3 regions of the Pseudocitrobacter sp. 2023LY-00077 genome follow, and region 2 is predicted to be linked to each of the others. Evidence: predicted binding sites of a transcription regulator. Region 2 holds the regulator's gene; each other region holds the start of a gene.

Region 1 (7,326 bases), on a different contig from region 2:
GTCGCAGACCGCGATCAGTCGCTCCCGCAAAGAAGCGATGATGGGCGTACTCGGCATTACCTGTGGCGTGATGGTCTGGGCGGGCGTGGCGCTGCTTGGTCTGAACCTGATCATCGAAAAAATGGCGTGGCTGCACACCATTATTATGGTCGGTGGTGGCCTGTACCTGTGCTGGATGGGTTACCAGATGCTGCGCGGTGCGCTGAAAAAAGAGAATCACGCCGCACCGGAACCGCAGGTTGAGCTGGCGAAAAGTGGCCGCAGTTTTATGAAAGGGCTGCTGACCAACCTGGCGAACCCGAAAGCGATTATCTATTTTGGCTCTGTGTTTTCACTGTTCGTTGGTGACAATGTCGGTGCAGACGCACGCTGGGGGATTTTCCTGATGATTATCCTCGAAACCCTCGCCTGGTTTACCGTGGTGGCGAGCCTGTTCGCGCTGCCGACCATGCGTCGTGGCTACCAGAAAGCAGCGAAGTGGATCGACGGCTTTGCCGGCACGCTGTTCGCGGGCTTCGGCATTCATTTGATTATTTCGCGCTAACCCATTGACCCACTCCGAACCTATCGGGGTGGGTTACCGCTTTAGTGCTGAAGCTGCTTAAGGTCATCCTGCGAAAGGCCAGTCATTTCCATGATGGTCTGAAAATCAAACCCGCGTTGCAGCATGGTTTTCGCGACGTCGAGAAGGGCGAGTTGCTTACCTTCTTTACGGCCTTCCCGTATTCCATCACTCAATAATTTTTCCGCCAGAGTCATCAGTTCTTCTCCATGTTGCGGCACGCGCTGTGCCAGCCCATACAGTAATGTTTGAACGTCTTTTTCTTCACCTGCCAGCATCATGTATTTTACCAGGGTGCGGATTTGTTGTCCGCTCATCTGCTCTAACGTCAATAGCTGCGCCAGTTTATCCAGCAACGTCGCCATGTCGCGCTGGCGGATATGCTTCTGAACCAGCGTCAGAGCCGCCATGCTGCGGTGCTGCATGATTTCGTCATCGGGGATCAGGGTGATGTCGACCAGGGGAAATGCGTGAAAATAGAGCTCGCGCGCGGTGTCCGGATCCGGAAAAGCATCGAGCCAGTTCATTGACCAGGGGTAAGGGCTGCGCTTGCCCTGATAAAACAGAATCGGGATCACCAGCGGCAGGGTTTTGTTCCCGGCTTCCAGATGACGCTGCATGGTGGCAATGGCATAGCGCAGCAAACGAAAGGCCATGTTCTCATCTGGTGAGCTTTGGTGCTCAATCAGAACATACACATACCCGCTTCCCTTACTGGTTTCCAGCGAATAGAGCACGTCGTTGTAATACTGGCGGAGATTCTCTTCTACAAAACTGCTGGCTTCCAGATGGAGCGTGTCGAGGCGGCAGAGGTTTACCAGCGCAGGGGGCAGGTGAATTTCCATAAAGTCGCGCGCCGTTTCTGGCCGGGATAAGAATGCTTTAAAGACTGCATCATGAGGAGTGGTTGCATCCGCCATTTTTCATCATCCATGTGTGAAATCTGGCGGCATTCTGGCACTGAGATGAGCGCGGTAACAGCGCGAAAATAAAGTTTCAGCGCAGGTTCCGAGCTTTCTCGAATGCGGGTGTTAACGTCTTTTCCCGTTCACTAAAATTTGCGGGCACGCTTCCATTTCACGCATGCCTCGCCGATGCCAGCAGCGCGCCAACCAGCATAAACAACGAACCAAAGACTTTGTTCAGCGCCTTCATCTGGCGTGGGCCTTTAATCCAGCTCGCGATTCGCTGGGCGAGGGTGGCATAGCCAATCATCACAATAATATCGACCACAATGGTGGTGATGCCGAGCACCACATACTGCATCACCTGCGGTTGATGGGGCACGATAAACTGCGGGAACAGCGCCGCCAAAAAGACGATGCTTTTCGGGTTGGTCAGATTCACAAACACCGCGCGTCGATAGAGTTTTGAGCGTGACTGCGATTGCGCGAGGGTGTTGAGGTCAATTGCCCCCGCCGCGCGCCATTGCTGGATGCCGAGCCAGATAAGATAGGCTGCGCCCGCCCATTTCAGCACTTCGAAAGCGAGCACGGAACGGGAGAACAGCGTCCCCAGGCCAACGCCAACCAGCACGATATGAATCGCGAGCCCGGTCTGTAACCCGGCGATGGAGGCGACCGCGCCGCGATAGCCGTGGCTGATGGATGTGGTCATGGTATTGATCGCGCCGGACCCCGGCGAAAGGCTGAGAATTATGGATGTCAGCAGGTAGGCGAACCACCACTCAAAGGTCATGAGAATCTCCCTGGTTATCTGTTTTTTATGCCACAATACGCTATTGTATGAGTGTTGTGTCAGGCCTCACAAAAAAACGATTTTCAGCGGTTAGCAGGGGTGGAAGCCCGATGTTTCAGCAGCAAAAGGACTGGGAAACAAGAGAAAACGCGTTTGCCGCGTTTGCGATGGGGCCGCTGACGGATTTCTGGCGTCAGCGCGAAGAAGCGGAATTTCGCGGCGTGGATAACGTTGCGGTGCGCTTCGTGCGTTTTTGCTCTGCGCATCACGATCGCGTGGTGGTCATTTGCCCAGGCCGTATCGAAAGCTACGTGAAGTATGCCGAACTGGCCTACGACCTCTTCCACAGTGGGTTTGATGTATTAATTATCGACCACCGTGGGCAGGGGCGTTCAGGCCGAATGCTGTCGGATACCCATCGCGGTCATGTGGTAAAATTCAGCGACTACGTTGACGATCTGGCGGCATTCTGGGAACAGGAGGTCGCGCCCGGTCATTGGCGTAAGCGGTTTATTCTCGCGCACTCAATGGGCGGCGCGATTGCCACGCTTTTTTTGCAGCGTTATCCGCATCAGTGTGACGCACTCGCGCTTTGTGCGCCGATGTTCGGTATTATCATGCGCCTGCCGGAATGGATGATCCGTCATATTCTCGATTGGGCTGAGGGCCATCAGCGTCTACGGGAAGGGTATGCCATTGGCACCGGGCGCTGGCGAGCGCTGCCGTTTAGCCTTAACGTTCTGACGCACAGCCGTCAGCGTTATCGGCGTAACCTGCGCTTTTATGCCGATGAGCCGCGTCTGCGCGTGGGCGGTCCCACCTATCACTGGGTTCGCGAGGGGATTATTGCCGGTGAGCAAATCATCGCCGGTGCGCCCCACGATACGCTACCGACGCTTATCATTCAGGCGGAAGAAGAGCGTGTGGTGGATAACCGCATGCATGACCGTTATTGTGAACTTCGCTCCATGGCGGGGCATCCCTGTGAAGGGGGTAAACCGCTTGTCATACAGGGCGCGTACCATGAGATCCTTTTTGAAAAGGACGCCATGCGCTCGGTCGCACTCAATGCTATCGTCGATTTTTTCTATCGACACACTTAAACCGGCATTTATGCCGCCAGGCTTAAAGGTAGAATTCTCTTATGTACCAGGTTGTTGCATCTGATTTAGATGGCACGCTCCTCGCTCCCGACCACCGCTTAACGCCGTATGCGAAAGAGACGCTGAAATTATTGACCCAAAAAGGGCTTAATTTTGTGTTCGCGACGGGGCGTCATCATATCGACGTAGGGCAGATCCGCGATAATCTCGGGATTGAGGCCTATATGATCACCTCTAACGGCGCGCGCGTGCACGATACTGACGGCAATCTGCTGTTTGCTCACAATCTCGATCGCGATATTGCCGCCGATCTCTTTGGCGTAATGCACAGCAGCCCCGATATCATCACCAACGTTTATCGCGACGACGAGTGGTTTATGAACCGCCATCGTCCGGAAGAGATGCGTTTTTTCAAAGAGGCCGTGTTCAACTATCAGCTTTTTGAGCCAGGCCTGCTGGAGCCGGAAGGCGTCAGCAAAGTCTTCTTCACCAGCAGTAACCATGAAGTCTTACTGCCGCTGGAGCAGGCGATTAACGCGCGCTGGGGCGATCGCGTGAATGTGAGTTTCTCCACGCTCACCTGTCTGGAAGTGATGGCAGGCGGGGTCTCCAAAGGTCATGCGTTGGAAGCGGTTGCCAAAAAGCTGGGTTATAGCCTGAAAGACTGTATCGCGTTTGGCGACGGGATGAACGATGCCGAAATGCTGTCGATGGCGGGTAAAGGCTGCATCATGGCCGGGGCGCATCAGCGTCTGAAAGATCTGCATCCGGAACTGGAAGTGATTGGCTCAAACGCGGATGACGCGGTGCCGCACTACCTGCGTAAGCTCTATCTTGATTAAAAAATGACGACTGAGTATTTATTGCTCAGTCGTCAACCGTTCTCTTCGCTACAATGCGTGTTCATCTTCCTGAGAGACATTCATTGTGGCGCTACTCATTATCACCACTATTCTGTGGGCCTTCTCTTTTAGCTTTTACGGTGAGTACCTTGCCGGTCACGTTGACAGCTATTTTGCCGTACTGGTGCGCGTTGGTCTGGCTGCACTCGTATTTCTGCCGTTTCTGCGTACCCGTGGCAACAGCCTGAAAACGGTCGGCTTGTATATGCTGGTGGGCGCGATGCAGCTTGGCGTGATGTATATGCTCAGCTTCCGCGCGTATCTCTACCTGACGGTGTCCGAACTGTTGCTGTTTACCGTGTTGACGCCGCTCTATATCACCCTGATTTATGACCTGATGAGCAAGCGTCGCCTGCGCTGGGGCTATGCGTTCAGCGCGTTGCTGGCGGTGATTGGCGCCGGGATTATCCGTTACGATCAGGTGACGGACCATTTCTGGACCGGCCTGCTGCTGGTGCAACTCTCCAATATCACCTTTGCGATTGGCATGGTGGGTTACAAACGTCTGATGGAAACCCGCCCAATGCCGCAGCATAACGCTTTTGCGTGGTTCTATCTTGGCGCGTTTTTGGTGGCGATTGTGGCGTGGTCGCTGCTGGGCAACACCCAGAAGATGCCGGAGACCACGCTGCAATGGAGCATTCTGGTCTTTCTTGGCGTGGTGGCTTCCGGGATTGGTTACTTCATGTGGAACTACGGCGCGACCCAGGTGGATGCCGGAACGCTGGGCATTATGAACAATATGCACGTGCCGGCGGGGCTATTGGTTAACCTGGCTATCTGGCATCAACAGCCGCACTGGCCGACATTCATCACAGGCGCGCTGGTGATCCTGGCGTCGCTGTGGGTACATCGAAAGTGGGTCGCTCCGCGCTCTTCACGAACGGAAGATGATCGCACGCGTGGTTCCGCGCTGAACGAATAAACGCCTCCGTGACCGGCTGACGCTGCTCGCCATCGCGTACGGCGGCGTACAGTCGGCTCCACAAGCCTTCACCCAGGGTTTTGGTGACCACCAGACCCTGGCGTTCGAAACTCTCTACCACCCAATGCGGCAGCGCGGCAATCCCCATGCGGGCGGCAACCATCTGAATCAACAATAACGTGTTATCGACGCTTTTCAGCGATGGGCTGATGCCCGCCGGCTGCAGGAAGTGACGCCAGATATCCAGGCGCGAGCGCTGCACCGGATAAATTAGCAGCGTTTCGCTGGCGAGATCTTCCGGCGTAATGCGCGTTTTTGCCGCCAGTGGATGGTCAGGCGCGATAACCAGACGCACCTCATAATCAAACATCGGCGAATAATGCAGCCCGCTGCGCGGCAGAATATCGGAGGTCATGACCAGATCCAGCTCGCCCTGCTGAAGTGCGGGTTGTGGGTCAAACGTGACGCCGGATTTAAAATCCATCTCAACCTGCGGCCAGTTTTTATGGAAGTTTTCCAGTGCAGGCGTCAGCCATTGAATGCAGCTATGACACTCAATGGCAATGCGCAGACGCGTTTGCTGCGGCTCGTTGCAGGCCTGAAGCGCCTGACTGATTTGCGGCAGCACCTGGTTTGCCAACTGGAGCAGGATCTCGCCCTGCGGCGTAAAGCGCAGCGGCTGGCTCTTACGTACAAATAGCCGAAAGCCAAGGCGCTGTTCCAGATCGCTGAACTGGTGGGAAAGGGCGGATTGGGTCTGATGCAGCGTGGCCGCCGCAGCGGCGAGCGACCCGCAGTTCCGCAACGCTTGTAGCGTCTTCAGATGTTTAACTTCGATCATGAAAGTCCTTCACTTCGGCATGAACAATTTGCGCTTGAGGAATATACAGTAACCGCCAATTATGGATGTGTAAACATCTGGACGTCTAAATCATGAAAATTCCATAAGGGGCATACCATGACAATTCTCAATCACACCCTCGGTTTCCCTCGCGTTGGCCTGCGCCGCGAGCTGAAAAAAGCGCAAGAAAGCTACTGGGCGGGGAACTCGACTCAGGAAGCGCTGTTGTCAGTTGGGCGTGAACTACGCGCGCGTCACTGGGAGCAGCAAAAACAGGCCGGTATCGACCTGCTGCCGGTGGGCGATTTTGCCTGGTACGACCATGTTCTGACGACCAGCCTGATGCTGGGCAACGTTCCGGCTCGTCATCAGAACAGCGATGGATCGGTGGATATCGACACCCTGTTCCGTATTGGCCGTGGGCGTGCCCCCACCGGCGAACCAGCGGCGGCAGCGGAAATGACCAAATGGTTTAATACCAACTATCACTACATGGTGCCGGAGTTCGTGAAAGGCCAGCAGTTCAAACTGACCTGGACACAGCTGCTGGAGGAAGTGGATGAAGCGCTGGCGTTGGGCCACCAGGTGAAGCCCGTTCTGCTGGGGCCGGTGACCTATCTGTGGTTGGGTAAGGTCAAAGGCGAGGCATTTGACCGTCTGAACCTGCTCAAAGACATTCTGCCGGTTTATCAGCATGTGCTGAGTGCGCTGGCAAAACGCGGTATTGAGTGGGTACAGATTGATGAACCGGCGCTGGTGCTGGAACTGCCGCAGGCGTGGCGGGAAGCTTATCAATCCGCCTATGACGCTCTTCAGGGGCAGGTGAAATTGCTGCTGACGACTTACTTTGAAGGCGTCACACCTAACCTGGATACCCTTACTGCTCTGCCGATCCAGGGCCTGCATGTTGACCTGGTTCATGGCAAAGATGATGTTGCCGAACTGCATAAGCGCTTGCCTGCCGACTGGCTACTCTCCGCCGGGTTGATTAACGGACGTAACGTCTGGCGCGCCGATCTTACGGAAAAATATGCACAAATTCGCGAAATCGTCGGCAAACGCTCGCTATGGGTGGCATCGTCCTGCTCATTGCTGCACAGCCCAATCGATCTGAGCGTGGAGACGCGTCTGGATGCGGAGGTGAAAAGCTGGTTTGCCTTCGCTCTGCAAAAATGTGAAGAACTGGCGCTGTTGCGCGATGCGCTCAATAGCGGTGATACGTCTGCGCTGGCAGCGTGGAGCGCCCCGATTCAGGCGCGTCGTCACTCAACCCGCGTTCATAATGCGGCGGTAGC
Region 2 (7,326 bases):
CGAGATTACCAACGGTAATCGTTACGGGTTTCCCAATCGCTGACTTCTTTCTCAGCCTGATCTTTGGCATATCCATAACGTTCCTGGATTTTACCGACCAGCTGATCGCGTTTACCTTCGATAACGGTCATGTCATCGTCGGTCAGTTTGCCCCATTTCTCTTTCGCTTTACCTTTGAACTGTTTCCAGTTACCGCTGAGTTCGTCTTTGTTCATCATCAGCTCCTTATCATTCGATCATGGATGAGATATCACTTCGTCCTTCGGCGTTCATTTCTGCTGAACGTGATAATAAGTGTAGATGAGGATATCGCCGACGATTCACTATTCAGAATCTTTAACCATCCACGCCGTTATGTCTGCGGCGAAAACCAGGTGCCTTTTTGCCAGTGACGACGCCAGATAACCGCCAGCGACAGGCCACGCAGCGCAAGGAATACCGCCAGTGCCAGCCATAAACCATGGTTGCCTAATACCGGCACCGTCAGCAGCGTTAAGGCGAACCCGGCGGCAGCCACGGCCATACTGTTACGCATTTCCGCACCCCGTGTCGCACCAATAAACATGCCATCCAGCAGATAACACCAGACACCGATTACCGGCAAGACTGCCTGCCAGAGCACATAGCGATCGGCAAGCTGCTGCAACGACGGCAGTGACGTCAACATTGCCACGATATGCCTGCCTGCCAGGGCGTACACCAGCGCAAACGCCAGCGCCACAATGCCTGCCTGTCGGCAGGCCGCGCGCCAGACCTGCTGTAACTGGCTATCATCACGCGCGCCATAAGCCTGCCCGGAGTGCGCTTCCACGGCATAGGCAAAGCCATCCAGCGCGTAGGCGGTGAAGGTGAGCATGGTCATCAGTACCGCATTGACCGCCACCACATCGCTGCCCAGCCGCGCGCCAAATACGGTTAATGCGCCAAAGCAGAGCTGAAGCAGTAACGAGCGCAGCATAATGTCGCGATTGAGCGCCAGCAGGCTGCGCATATTTCCGCGCCAGGCCGTCTTCAGCATTTCAGATGTAATACCGCGTAGCACCAGCACCTTACGCGCCATCAGCAGGCCAATGAACATCGTGGCATATTCGGCAATCACCGTCGCCAGCGCCGCCCCCTGCACGTTCATATGCAGGCCCATCACCAGCCACAGATCGAGAACGATGTTCAGGACGTTGCCGACGATCAGCAAAATTACCGGTGCACGCGCGTACTGAACGCCGAGCAACCAGCCCAGCAACACCAGGTTGGCCAGCGAGGCGGGCGCGCTTAACCAGCGAATTTCAAGGAAGCGCCGCGCCTGCTCCAGCACCGTATCGCTGCCGCCGACAACGGTGAGTGCCAGATTAATCAGCGGACCTTTGAACAGTACGATAAGTAACCCTGCCCCCAGCGCCAGCAGCAGCGGTTGCACCAGCGCACGGGCAAGCCGAAGGGGATCTTTCGCGCCGAAGGCCTGCGCAGTTAAGCCGGTGGTACTCATACGTAAAAAGAGCAGCAGCATAAACAGGAAGCTGGTTGCCGTTGCGCCAATCGCCACGCCGCCGAGATAGACCGCGCTATCCAGATGACCAATCACCGCCGTATCCACCAGCCCCAGTAAGGGAACCGTGATATTGGAGAAAATCATGGGGAGGGCGAGACGCCATAATGCCTTGTCGGCAGCCGTGAAGAGCGACATGGTTAGGAACCTGAACAGAAAAGAGAACGAACAACGGCGCATGATGCGCCGTTGTTATCGGGAGAGGATTACAGCCATTCGCCGTTGCGGATCACGCCAACGGCCAGCCCTTCAATGGAGAAGTTCTGACGGCTAAGATCGACGACAATCGGGGAAAACTCGCTGTTTTCCGGCAACAGTTCAACGACGTTGCCCTGTTTTTTCAGGCGTTTTACCGTCACTTCTTCGTCGATACGCGCAACAACCACCTGACCGTTACGCACGTCCTGGGTTTTGTGCACCGCGAGCAGGTCGCCGTCCATAATGCCGATATCTTTCATCGACATGCCGCTAACCCGCAGCAGGAAGTCAGCGTTTGGTTTGAACAGTGAAGGATCGACCTGATAGTGACCTTCAATGTGCTGCTGTGCCAGCAGCGGCTCACCGGCGGCAACGCGGCCAATCAGCGGCAGGCCGGTTTCTTCTTCCACCAGCAGACGAATGCCGCGCGAGGCGCCAGAAACAATTTCAATGACGCCTTTACGCGCCAGTGCTTTCAGATGCTCTTCCGCCGCATTCGGGGAACGGAACCCCAGGCGCTGAGCAATTTCCGCACGCGTTGGCGGCATGCCCGTTTGGCTGATGTGATCCCGGATGAGATCAAACACCTCTTGCTGCCTGGTCGTTAACGCTTTCATTCCGCCCCCTGGGTGTATATACAGTTATGCTGTGAGTATATACAGTTAACGGCTATTTTGGAACCGCAAAACACACAAAATACAGGAGTTTTCGCAGATTATGCGAGCCTCAGTGGAAATGCGACCACAGCAGCACGCCCCAGGTCATCACCGCGACGAAAATCGCCAGCAATACCGCCGCAGAACCCATATCTTTCGCCCGCCCGGAGAGTTCGTGATATTCAGAACCAATGCGGTCAACTACCGCTTCCAGCGCACTATTGAGAATTTCCACTATCATCACCAGAAGGACGGAGCTTATCAGCAAGACGCGGGTAATGGCGTCAACGTCCAGCCAGCAAGCGATGATAATGGCCACAACCGAGGCGACCCCTTCCTGGCGGAACGCGGCTTCGTTTACCCACGCCGCGCGAAAACCTTTCCAGGAATAACCAGCCGCTTTGATAATTCGGGTGAGTCCAGTGGTATTATTGGCCATCAAATAGAACCTTTTAGCGTTATACGCATCAATGACAGTAGCTGTTATCGGCGGTAGAACAGAAATCCTGCTGACTTTCTGATATTCTTGCCGCGCATTTGCATGATTAACCAGAGGCTTTACATCGTTTATGTCCGGTTGGCCACGAATTTACTACAAATTACTGAATTTACCATTAAGCATACTGGTAAAAAGCAAGTCTATTCCGGCAGAGCCTGCCCAGGAATTGGGGCTCGATACGTCGCGCCCGATCATGTACGTCCTGCCTTATAACTCTAAGGCCGACTTACTGACCTTGCGCGCCCAGTGCCTGGCGCACGATCTCCCAGACCCGCTTGAGCCGCTGGAGATCGACGGCACCTTACTGCCCCGCTATGTGTTTATCCATGGCGGCCCGCGCGTGTTCACCTATTACACGCCGAAAGAAGAGTCTATCAAGCTGTTCCACGACTATCTCGATCTGCATCGCAGCAATCCGAATCTGGACGTGCAGATGGTGCCGGTGTCGGTGATGTTTGGTCGTCGTCCAGGGCGTGAGAAAGGCGAGGTGAACCCGCCGCTGCGCATGCTGAACGGCATCCAGAAATTCTTCGCCGTCTCCTGGCTCGGCCGCGACAGCTTTGTGCGTTTCTCGCCGTCCGTCTCGTTGCGCCGCATGGCCGATGAACACGGTACCGATAAAATTATCGCGCAAAAACTGGCGCGCGTGGCGCGTATGCACTTCGCTCGCCAGCGTCTGGCCGCAGTCGGCCCGCGTCTGCCAGCGCGTCAGGATCTCTTCAACAAGCTGCTCGCCTCCCGTGCGATTGCCAAAGCCGTTGAAGATGAAGCGCGCAGCAAAAAAATCTCTCATGAAAAAGCGCAGCAAAACGCCATCGCGCTGATGGAAGAGATTGCCGCCAACTTCTCCTACGAGATGATTCGCCTGACGGACCGCATTCTCGGCTTCACCTGGAACCGTCTCTATCAGGGTATCAACGTGCACAACGCCGAGCGCGTTCGCCAGCTGGCGCACGACGGCCACGAGATTGTGTATGTGCCGTGCCACCGTAGCCATATGGACTACCTGCTGCTCTCCTACGTGCTCTATCACCAGGGGCTGGTGCCGCCGCACATTGCTGCCGGTATCAACCTGAATTTCTGGCCAGCCGGCCCGATTTTCCGTCGCCTGGGCGCGTTTTTTATTCGCCGTACCTTTAAGGGCAACAAACTCTACTCCACCGTGTTCCGCGAATATCTCGGCGAGCTGTTCAGCCGGGGTTATTCCGTTGAATACTTTGTGGAAGGCGGGCGTTCCCGTACTGGCCGCTTGCTGGACCCGAAAACCGGCACCCTGTCGATGACCATTCAGGCGATGCTGCGCGGCGGTACGCGTCCTATCACACTGGTGCCGATTTACATCGGTTACGAGCACGTGATGGAAGTGGGCACGTACGCGAAAGAGCTGCGCGGTGCGACCAAAGAGAAAGAGAGCCTGCCGCAGATGCTCAAGGGCTTGAGCAAGCTGCGCAACCTGGGCCAGGGCTATGTGAACTTCGGCGAGCCGATTCCGCTGATGAACTACCTGAACCATCACGTACCGGAGTGGCGCGAATCTATCGATCCTATCGAAGCCATTCGTCCGGCCTGGCTGACGCCAACGGTGAACGGTATCGCCGCCGAACTGATGGTGCGCATTAACAACGCAGGTGCGGCGAACGCCATGAACCTGTGCTGTACCGCGCTGCTGGCGTCTCGTCAGCGTTCTCTGACCCGCGAGCAGTTAACTCAACAGTTAGACTGTTACCTGTCGCTGCTGCGCAATGCGCCGTATTCGCCGGATGCCACCACGCCAAACGTGACGGCCAGCGAGCTTATCGACCACGCGCTGCAGATGAACAAGTTCGAAGTCGAGAAAGACACTATCGGCGATATCATCATTCTGCCGCGCGAGCAGGCGGTGCTGATGACTTACTACCGCAACAACATCGCCCATATGCTGATCATGCCGTCGCTGCTGGCAACCATCATGACCCAGCATCGCCATGTTTCGCGCGCGGATGTGCAGAATATGGTTGAGGTGATCTACCCGATGCTGAAGGCCGAGCTGTTCCTGCGCTGGGAAAAAGCAGAGCTGGCGTCAGTGATTGATACGCTGGTTGACGAGATGGAACGCCAGGCGCTGATCACCCGTCAGGGCGATGAGCTGCATATTAATCCGTCCCACTCCCGCACCCTGCAACTGCTGGCCGCCGGTGCGCGTGAAACGCTGCAACGGTATGCCATTACGTTCTGGCTGCTGAGCGCCAACCCATCGATGAACCGTAGTACGCTGGAGAAAGAGAGCCGTACCGTGGCGCAACGTCTGTCGGTGCTGCACGGTATTAACTCGCCGGAGTTCTTTGATAAAGCGGTGTTCTCATCGCTGGTGCTGACACTGCGTGATGAAGGCTATATCAGCGACAGCGGCGACGCCGAGCCGGAAGAAACGATGAAGGTTTACCAGATGATGGCGAACCTCATCACCCCGGACGTGCGTTTGACGATTGAGAGTGTGACGCAGGACGAAGAACCGGCGCCGAAAGACGCCTGATGGCGCTTCGCTTATCAGGCCTACGGGTACGGTGCTTGTAGGGCGGGCAAGCGCAGCGCCCCCGCCATAAAAAAGCCGGATAAAATCCGGCTTTTTCATTTTTAGAAGTGCCAGTAACTCATCGCCAGACCAATGAACAACACCAGCCCAACGTAGTTATTGTTCATAAACGCCTGGAAACAGGCTGCGCGTTCGCGGTGTTGGATCAGCTTCTGCTGGTACGCAAACAGCGCGCCCGCAATCAAGATGGACCAGTAGAATTCCCAGTTAAGTCCGTTCAGATAACCAATCGCCGCCATTAATGCCAGCACGCCCACCTGCAAAATGCCGATAATTAAGCGGTCATACTGACCAAACAGAATCGCCGTCGATTTCACGCCGATTTTCACGTCATCGTCGCGGTCAACCATCGCATACTGCGTGTCGTACGCCACCGCCCACAGGATATTCGCCAGCAGCATCAACCAGCAGCTCAACGGCAGCGATTCACTGACGGCGGCAAAAGCCATGGGGATCGACCAGCCGAACGCCGCGCCCAGCACCACCTGCGGCAGATGGGTATAGCGCTTCATAAACGGATAAACCCACGCCAGCGCCAGCCCGGCGACCGAAAGCAGAATAGTCATGGTGTTGAGCGTCAGCACCAGCAGGAACGACAGCAGCACCAGCACGGCAAACAGGGTTCGAGCCTCTTTTTCCGTCACCGCACCGCTCGGTAACGGGCGATTGGCGGTGCGTTTTACATGACCATCAAATTTGCGGTCAGCATAGTCATTCACCACACAACCGGCGGCACGCATCAGCCAGACGCCCGCGACAAATACCGCCAGAATCCACAGCGGCGGTACGCCGGGCGCGGCAACCCATAACGCCCATAAGGTCGGCCACAGCAGCAGCAGCGCACCAATCGGCTTGTCGGTGCGCATCAGGCGATGAAAGGCCAGCAGCTTATTCTGCGTCAGACTCCTCTCCATTTTCTCTTCCTCTTAGTACAACGGCGATGCAGGCAGAAACAGCTCGGTCAGAAGCAGCGGTTTCCCACTCAACCGAAGGCGGGAACGACGCCCCCAGAGGTCTGCATGGCAACCTATCTCAATAAAATCACGCGTGAGCATGGAAGACGTAAACAGGTAACGACCCAGCGGCGTCTTGCCAAGCTGTTGCAGCGCCAGTTCCGGGCCGCTCAGCGTCGATTCGGGTACCACAGTGCGCCCGGCAAGCCAGGGTTCGCCGTCCACACACAGCAATATTTCTCGTAGCCAGTAGCGTTGCTCGTCGGACAACAACGGTAACTCTTCCGCTATAGCATCGCGGGTGACAAACCCTTCGTCAATCAGTGTGACGCTGACCACACCATATTGTTCGAAACGTTTGGTCATGGAATCTTCCAGCAGCAGCCAGTCGAGTTGTTCAGCGTCGAGCGAGGGGATTGCGTCAAAATAGTTCAGCGCACGCAGTTGCGTCAGTGCGGGATGCGTCATGCCTGACTCTCCAGTACATATTGTGCGGCTATTGTATCGCAGAATGGGGCGGGCGGGAGTGCAGTAATGGCTAAATACGATCATCGACGCAACAGTTATGCAACAGCATGGCGCACAACAGAAAAAAAGTGCGCCCCAGGGGGCGCACCGAAAGGCATAGCCTAAACATCAGCGCTGTGGGGATATGATTACCCCTTGCCTTTTACAGAGCTGATAAAGGTGGATCTCGCAGAGGTGGAGCCGAGGCGCTCAGCTTCATCCAGCAGTTTCAACGCTTTATCCACATCACCACTCGCAACCGCCTGTTTAATGGCTTTGTTGAAGTAAGATTCAGTGTCATTCAGCATCGGTTCACTTTTCTTCGCCGGTGCTGGCGCAGGTGCGGCGGCTACAGCGGCAGGCGCGGCGTAAGTCGGTGCGGCGGTGTTACCGACGGT
Region 3 (7,326 bases), on a different contig from region 2:
ACCGGTTTCTTCATTGTTTCAGGCTCCTTTGCGTTAGTCCCTGCAAAATGAAATCGATGTGGCAGCTCACCACCTGGAAAATCTGTTCCGCTTTCTCGTCATCAAAACGGGCCCATCCGGCGCGCAGTAAAATGGTCTCGCGTCCCAGACGGAACGCGAGGATTTCACCGAGCAGGGCGTGCGTGTGCAGGATGGTTTGCGTGTCGTGCGGATCGCGCCCGGTATAGGCGGCAATCAGATGCGTAAGATGCGTATGCATCGGCGCAATCACCCGATCGTGGATATGTTGATAGGCGGCGGTGGGCGAGAACTGTTCACGTGAAATAAACTTACTAAGGTTGACCGTATCGTCCTGGGTCAGCAGCAGAATCATGTTCTTGCAGGCACGCAAAATCAGTTCATGAATGGCAGCTTTATCGGGCTCCGGCTGGGCGAAAAGCGCCTCGGCGGCCTGCACGTGCGGGCGGAAGTTCTCGCCGATAAAATCAGCAATCCACTGGGCACAGGCGAGGTATAAGTCGTCCTTTGAGCCGAAGTAGTAGGTTATCGCCGCAATGTTCTGCCCGGCCTGCGCCGCGATATCGCGGGTGGTGGCATGCAGCCCATACTCGCCAAACTGAGCGAGTGCGGCGGCGATGAGCTGGCTTTTGGCCTGTTCGCCTTTGGTAGTGATGGGAGTCGTATTCATCGCGTCACAGAAAATTAATCAATCGATTGATTAACATTATGTCCGAATTTTGAGCTTGTCCAGTCACATACGCAAAAAACGGCGAAAACACAGAATATTCACCGCCTCGCAGGCCACCTGGCTGGCGAGATATTTTATGCGCCAGGTCACAAAAGCTGCTACACTCCGGCCCTTCATGACATTGTGGTTTTTGTCATTATCTGGTTTGTAATCCCCTCGAAAACTACACCGCATGCGGTCGGGGTGGGTGTGGAGTAATTATGTCTTTTGATTCCCTGGGGCTTAGCCCTGAAATTTTGCGTGCCATTGTTGAGCTTGGCTATCGCGAACCCACCCCCATTCAGCAGCAAGCAATTCCTGCGGTATTACAGGGCCGTGACCTGATGGCCAGCGCCCAAACCGGCACCGGTAAAACAGCAGGCTTTACGCTGCCGCTGTTGCAGCATCTGATTACCACTCAGCCGCATGCAAAGGGCCGTCGCCCGGTGCGCGCGCTGATCCTCACGCCAACCCGTGAACTCGCTGCGCAAATTGGCGAAAACGTGCGTGAATACAGCCAGTATCTGAACATTCGTTCGCTGGTGGTATTTGGCGGCGTGAGCATCAATCCGCAGATGATGAAGCTGCGCGGTGGCGTCGATGTGCTGGTGGCAACGCCGGGACGTCTGCTGGACCTCGAACATCAAAACGCCGTGAAACTCGACGGCATCGAAATTCTGGTGCTGGATGAAGCGGACCGTATGCTCGACATGGGCTTTATCCACGATATCCGACGCGTGCTGGCAAAACTGCCGGCCAAGCGTCAGAACCTGCTGTTCTCTGCGACGTTCTCCGACGACATTAAAGCGCTGGCAGAAAAGCTGCTGCATAACCCGCTGGAAATCGAAGTTGCGCGCCGCAACACTGCCTCCGAGCAGGTGACGCAGCACGTGCATTTCGTTGATAAGAAACGCAAACGGGAATTGCTGTCACAGATGATTGGCCAGGGCGACTGGCGTCAGGTGCTGGTCTTTACCCGTACCAAACACGGCGCAAACCACCTGGCAGAACAGCTGAATAAAGATGGCATTCGCAGTGCGGCTATTCACGGTAATAAATCGCAGGGCGCGCGTACCCGTGCGCTGGCTGATTTTAAATCCGGCGATATCCGCGTGCTGGTGGCAACCGACATCGCCGCGCGTGGCCTGGACATCGAAGAACTGCCGCACGTAGTTAACTACGAGCTGCCAAACGTACCGGAAGATTACGTGCACCGTATTGGCCGTACCGGCCGTGCGGCGGCAACCGGTGAAGCGCTGTCGCTGGTTTGTGTTGATGAACACAAACTGCTGCGTGATATCGAAAAACTGCTGAAAAAAGAGATCCCGCGTATTGCACTGCCGGGCTACGAACCAGATCCGTCCATCAAAGCGGAACCAATCCAGAACGGCCGCCAGCAGCGCGGCGGCAACGGCGGCGGTCGTGGGCAAGGTGGTCGTCCGCAAGGGCAGGGCCAAAGCCAGGGCCGTGGTCAGCAACAGCCACGCCGCAGCGAAGGTGGCGCGCCGAAATCTGACGCTAAACCGAAACAGTCTCGCCGCATTGGCGATGCCAAACCGGCAGGCGAACAGCAGCGTCGCCGTCGCCCGCGTAAACCGTCTGCTGCGCAATAACGATTCACGCCTTGCAGGGTGGATGAGCGTAGCGCCTCTGCCTTGAAGCCAATTTCTGAAGCCTGGCCGCAAGCCAGGCTTTATTTTTTGCCGCCCGCGTAAGAAAGTGCCACAATAGTGGCTGTTTATACAGTATTTCAGGTTTTCTCATGGCATTGACCGCTGCGCTGAAAGCGCAAATCGCCGCCTGGTATAAGGCGCTTCAGGAACAGATCCCGGACTTTATTCCCCGCGCGCCGCAGCGGCAGATGATTGCTGACGTGGCAAAAACGCTCGCCGGGGAAGAGGGGCGGCATCTGGCTATCGAAGCGCCGACCGGCGTCGGGAAGACCCTTTCTTATCTCATACCCGGCATTGCCATTGCCAGGGAAGAGCAAAAAACGCTGGTGGTCAGTACCGCCAACATCGCGTTGCAGGATCAGATCTACAGTAAAGATCTCCCGCTACTGCGCAAAATTATCCCCGACCTTAAGTTTACCGCCGCCTTTGGGCGCGGGCGCTACGTTTGCCCGCGTAACCTCAACGGGTTGGCGAGTACCGAGCCCAATCAGCAGGATCTGCTCGCGTTTCTGGATGACGACCTTACGCCGAACAATCAGGAAGAGCAGAAGCGTTGCGCGAAACTGAAGGCCGACCTCGACAGCTATAAATGGGACGGCCTGCGCGATCACACGGATATCGCGATTAACGATGATTTGTGGCGACGTCTGAGCACCGATAAAGCAAGCTGCCTTAACCGCAACTGCCTCTATTATCGCGAGTGCCCGTTCTTCGTCGCGCGGCGCGAGATCCAGGAAGCGGAAGTGGTGGTGGCAAACCATGCGCTGGTCATGGCGGCGATGGAAAGCGAAGCGGTGCTGCCGGAGCCAAAAAATCTGTTGCTGGTGCTGGATGAAGGCCATCATCTGCCGGATGTCGCACGCGATGCGCTGGAGATGAGCGCGGAAATTACCGCGCCCTGGTATCGCCTGCAACTCGATCTTTTCGTCAAGCTGGTGGCGACCTGCATGGAGCAGTTTCGCCCGAAAACCACGCCGCCGCTGGCTATCCCGGAGCGTTTGACTGCTCACTGTGAAGAACTTTACGAGCTGATTGCCTCACTCAATAACATTCTGAATTTATATCTTCCGGCGACCCAGGAAGCGGAACACCGCTTTGCGATGGGCGAGCTACCGGAGGAGATCATGGAAATTGTCCAGCGGCTGGCAAAACTCACCGAGATGCTGCGTGGGCTGGCGGAACTGTTTTTAAACGATCTCAGCGAGAAAACTGGTTCGCACGATATCGTGCGTTTGCATCGCGTTATCCTGCAAATGAACCGTGCACTGGGCATGTTTGAGGCGCAAAGTAAGCTCTGGCGTCTGGCGTCGCTGGCGCAGGCCTCCGGCGCACCGGTCTCTAAGTGGGCGACGCGCGACACGCGTGATGGTCAGATGCATCTGTGGTTTAACTGCGTGGGTATCCGCGTCAGCGATCAGCTGGAACGCCTGCTGTGGCGCAGCGTGCCGCACATTGTGGTCACCTCTGCGACGCTGCGGTCTCTCAACAGTTTCTCGCGTTTGCAGGAGATGAGCGGGCTGAAAGAGAAAGCGGGCGACCGCTTCGTGGCGCTCGACTCGCCGTTCAACCACGTTGAGCAGGGCAAAATCGTGATTCCGAAAATGCGCTACGAGCCGTTGATGGAAAATGAAGAGCTGCACATTGCGGAAATGGCGGCCTATTTCCGCCAGGAGCTGGAAAGTAAAAAACATAAAGGCATGCTGGTGCTGTTCGCCAGCAACCGCGCGATGCAACGTTTTCTGGAGCACGTGACCGATTTGCGCCTTTTGCTGTTGGTGCAGGGCGACCAACCGCGTTATCGGCTGGTGGAGCACCATCGTAAACGCGTCGAAAATGGCGAGCGCAGCGTGCTGGTCGGGCTACAATCATTTGCAGAAGGGCTCGATTTAAAAGGTGAGCTGCTAAGCCAGGTGCATATTCATAAAATCGCCTTCCCGCCCATCGATAGCCCGGTGGTCATTACCGAAGGCGAATGGCTGAAAAGCCTGAACCGTTATCCGTTTGAAGTGCAAAGCCTGCCCAGCGCGTCGTTTAACCTGATTCAGCAGGTGGGGCGACTCATTCGTAGCCACGGCTGCTGGGGCGAAGTGGTGATATACGATAAGCGTTTGTTGACCAAAAACTACGGCCCGCGCCTGTTAAATGCGCTACCGGTATTTCCTATTGAGCAACCCCCGGTGCCCGATGTTAAAGTAAAAAGCAAAGCCAAAACGACCCGTCGCAAAAAACGCTAATCGGCACGCGACACCGGACAAGGAGCATCTGATGGATTTACGCAATGTGATTAAAGAGATTGGCCGGGGTAAAAACCATGCCCGCGACCTCGATCAGGACACCGCCCGCAGTCTCTATACCCACATGCTGAATGGCGATGTGCCGGATCTCGAAATGGGCGGCATCCTGATTGCGCTGCGCATTAAAGGGGAAGGTGAGGCAGAGATGCTGGGCTTCTATGAGGCGATGCAGCAGCACACTCTGCGCCTTAAGCCGCCGGTGGGTAAACCGATGCCGATTGTCATTCCAAGCTATAACGGCGCGCGTAAACAGGCCAACCTGACGCCTCTGCTGGCTATTCTGCTGCACAAAATTGGCTTCCCGGTGGTGGTACACGGGGTGAGCGAAGACCCGACCCGGGTTATCAGCGAAACCATTTTTGAATTGCTGGGCATTGAACCTACCCGCCATGCCGGGCAGGCGCAGGCTAAACTTGATGGCCATCAGCCGGTGTATATCCCGGTTGGCGCGCTGTGTCCGTCGCTGGAAAAACAGCTTTCTATGCGCTGGCGGATGGGCGTGCGTAACAGTGCGCATACCCTGGCGAAGCTGGCCACGCCGTTTGCCGAAGATGCCGCGCTGCGCTTGTCGAGCGTTTCACATCCGGAATATGTAGGGAAAGTTGCGAAATTCTTCTCGGATATCGGGGGCCGTGGACTGCTGATGCACGGTACAGAAGGTGAAGTGTACGCTAACCCGCAACGTTGCCCGCAAATCACGCTGATCGATGCGCAAGGTACGCGCATTGTGAGCGAACGGCAGACGGAAACAGCAAATGAAGCCTTGCCTGAAGGAAAAGATCCGCAAGTGACCGCTCGCTGGATTGAGCGCTGCGTGGCAGGAAGCGAGCCGGTGCCGCAATCGCTGAAAATCCAGATGGCATGCTGCCTGCTGGCGGCAGGGGAAGTCGCATCGCTGGACGCGGGGCTGGCGAAGGTGGCGGAGTCCTACTAATCGCCGGGAAAAAGGCAAAAAAAAACCCGGCGTGGCATGCCGGGCGTCAAAAAGGGTATCAACAAGTTCAATGAGGGTTACAGCAGCCGCCAGTGGGTTAAGCTGGCGGGGTACAACTTCTGGCAGTTAATTCTTTCGGTTATTTGTAGATAACCGCAGTACCGCTAACTTTGTTGTTGGTGTTAGCAGAGGTGATGCTGTAAGCAGATGCGCCAGCCGCTTCTGCTTTCGCAGCCAGTTTTGCTTCCAGACCATCCAGAGTCGATGCGCCTTCCGCAGAAACAACACCAATTTTGTTCATGTTCTGAGCCTGAGCCGCGCTTACCGCTTCAGCAGCGAAAGCACCAAAGGACAGGGTAGAAAGGGCAATAGCAGCAACAGCATATTTGATAGTTTTCATTTTCAATCTCTCGCAGGTTATTTGTTAGGGGACGATGTTCTGTCGATGTGATGAGTATCACGTTTTATTGCGAAAGAATAAATCGAAGAGAATTGATGACCTTCATCAATAATTTTGAATAAGTATTAATTTACTGATTATTAATAAATTATTTTCGCAACGAATGGTTTCGGAGGGGGATAATAACCTGCTCGATGATTTAAGGCACTTTTTGCTACTTATTTAGCCGAAAAAGGTGGTCGTAAAGATAACCGTTTGCGCTGTATTTTCAGGTAGAGAACTGTCAACGAAGCTGGCTATCTTTCGATCCTCTGCGATTATATCCTGCAAATGTAGAGTTGTGTAAATCTTTCTCCTGCTGGCAGTTCACGCACAGCTGGACACCCGGAATAGCCAGCCGACGTGCCTCTGGAATCGGTTCCCCACATTCTTCACAAAATTTGGCGCTTTCGCCCTTCGGCAGACCACTTCTTGCCCGCGCCACCGCATCTTCAATGGTGCTGTCGATTTGATCCTGCACAGCACCGTCATTTGCCCAACCTGAAGCCATTGTCCACCTCCTGATTATTTATTGAGCTAATTATACTCAATATGGGGGCGTCTCGCGTACAGGCAAGGCCTAAATCTCAGACCATTCGCGCAGCAGGTTGTGATAAAGATTGAGCAACGACAGCACTTCTTCGGACTCACCATGACGGGATTTCAGCGTCTGAATGTTGCGGTCGAGGTCGAACAGCATTGCCCGGCGCTTATCGTCGCGAATCATCGACTGGATCCACAGAAATGACGCGATGCGCACGCCGCGCGTGACGGGCGTTACGCAGTGAAGGCTGCTGGAAGGGTAGAGTACCAGGTCGCCCGCCGGGAGCTTCACGCTATGCTGGCCGTAGGTATCGTTTACCACCAGTTCGCCGCCGTCGTAGCTTTCCGGGTCGCTCAGAAAGAGCGTGGCGGAGAGGTCGGTACGCATCCAGCCGCTTTGCGGGTGACTGCGGACCGCACCATCCACGTGAAAGCCATAGGTTTCTTGTTGCTGGTAGCGGTTAAACAGCGGGCTGGAGAGTGTTTTGGGGAGCGCGGCGGCGAAGAAGAGTGAGTGCTGATTCAGTGCGGCCAGAACTCGCGCCTGAAGCGTGGCGTAGAGCGGGCTCTGGGTGTCTATTTGCTGGTTGTTTTTCACCTGCGCACCCTGTGCGCCAACCGTTGCACGACCGTCAATCCAGGTCGCGCGGTCGAGGTCCTCTGCCATCTGGTGAAGTTCATCGGCGGTCAGTACGCCGGGAATGTGGTACATCATG

What was found. Region 2 encodes LexA, which represses DNA repair genes until DNA is damaged. Its sites were predicted from a motif close to TNCTGTATGTACATACAGNA; they were not measured.
Region 1: metR (HTH-type transcriptional regulator MetR) is a predicted target of LexA. The motif match lies at 6,063-6,082, and genes of this name have one in related genera.
Region 3: dinG (ATP-dependent DNA helicase DinG) is a predicted target of LexA. The motif match lies at 2,456-2,475, and genes of this name have one in related genera.

Annotation. Positions count from the first base shown of each region.
Region 1 covers NZ_JBSPEI010000022.1:21,037-28,362, reverse strand. The annotation lists gene rhtC (threonine export protein RhtC) at 1-544, shown strand, start outside; gene ACWWFX_RS22005 (Rpn family recombination-promoting nuclease/putative transposase) at 586-1,482, opposite strand; gene rhtB (homoserine/homoserine lactone efflux protein) at 1,640-2,260, opposite strand; gene pldB (lysophospholipase L2) at 2,371-3,363, shown strand; gene yigL (sugar/pyridoxal phosphate phosphatase YigL) at 3,405-4,205, shown strand; gene bioP (biotin transporter) at 4,291-5,190, shown strand; gene metR (HTH-type transcriptional regulator MetR) at 5,078-6,031, opposite strand; gene metE (5-methyltetrahydropteroyltriglutamate--homocysteine S-methyltransferase) at 6,149-7,326, shown strand, end outside.
Region 2 covers NZ_JBSPEI010000013.1:112,574-119,899, forward strand. The annotation lists gene ACWWFX_RS17330 (CsbD family protein) at 6-215, opposite strand; gene dinF (MATE family efflux transporter DinF) at 353-1,681, opposite strand; gene lexA (transcriptional repressor LexA) at 1,750-2,358, opposite strand; gene ACWWFX_RS17345 (diacylglycerol kinase) at 2,468-2,836, opposite strand; gene plsB (glycerol-3-phosphate 1-O-acyltransferase PlsB) at 2,967-5,408, shown strand; gene ubiA (4-hydroxybenzoate octaprenyltransferase) at 5,510-6,382, opposite strand; gene ubiC (chorismate lyase) at 6,395-6,889, opposite strand; gene malM (maltose operon protein MalM) at 7,078-7,326, opposite strand, start outside.
Region 3 covers NZ_JBSPEI010000009.1:223,659-230,984, reverse strand. The annotation lists gene hlyD (secretion protein HlyD) at 1-14, opposite strand, end outside; gene cecR (transcriptional regulator CecR) at 11-688, opposite strand; gene rhlE (ATP-dependent RNA helicase RhlE) at 949-2,340, shown strand; gene dinG (ATP-dependent DNA helicase DinG) at 2,490-4,634, shown strand; gene ybiB (DNA-binding protein YbiB) at 4,666-5,628, shown strand; gene ybiJ (DUF1471 family protein YbiJ) at 5,768-6,028, opposite strand; gene ACWWFX_RS13790 (DksA/TraR family C4-type zinc finger protein) at 6,312-6,578, opposite strand; gene ybiX (PKHD-type hydroxylase YbiX) at 6,648-7,325, opposite strand.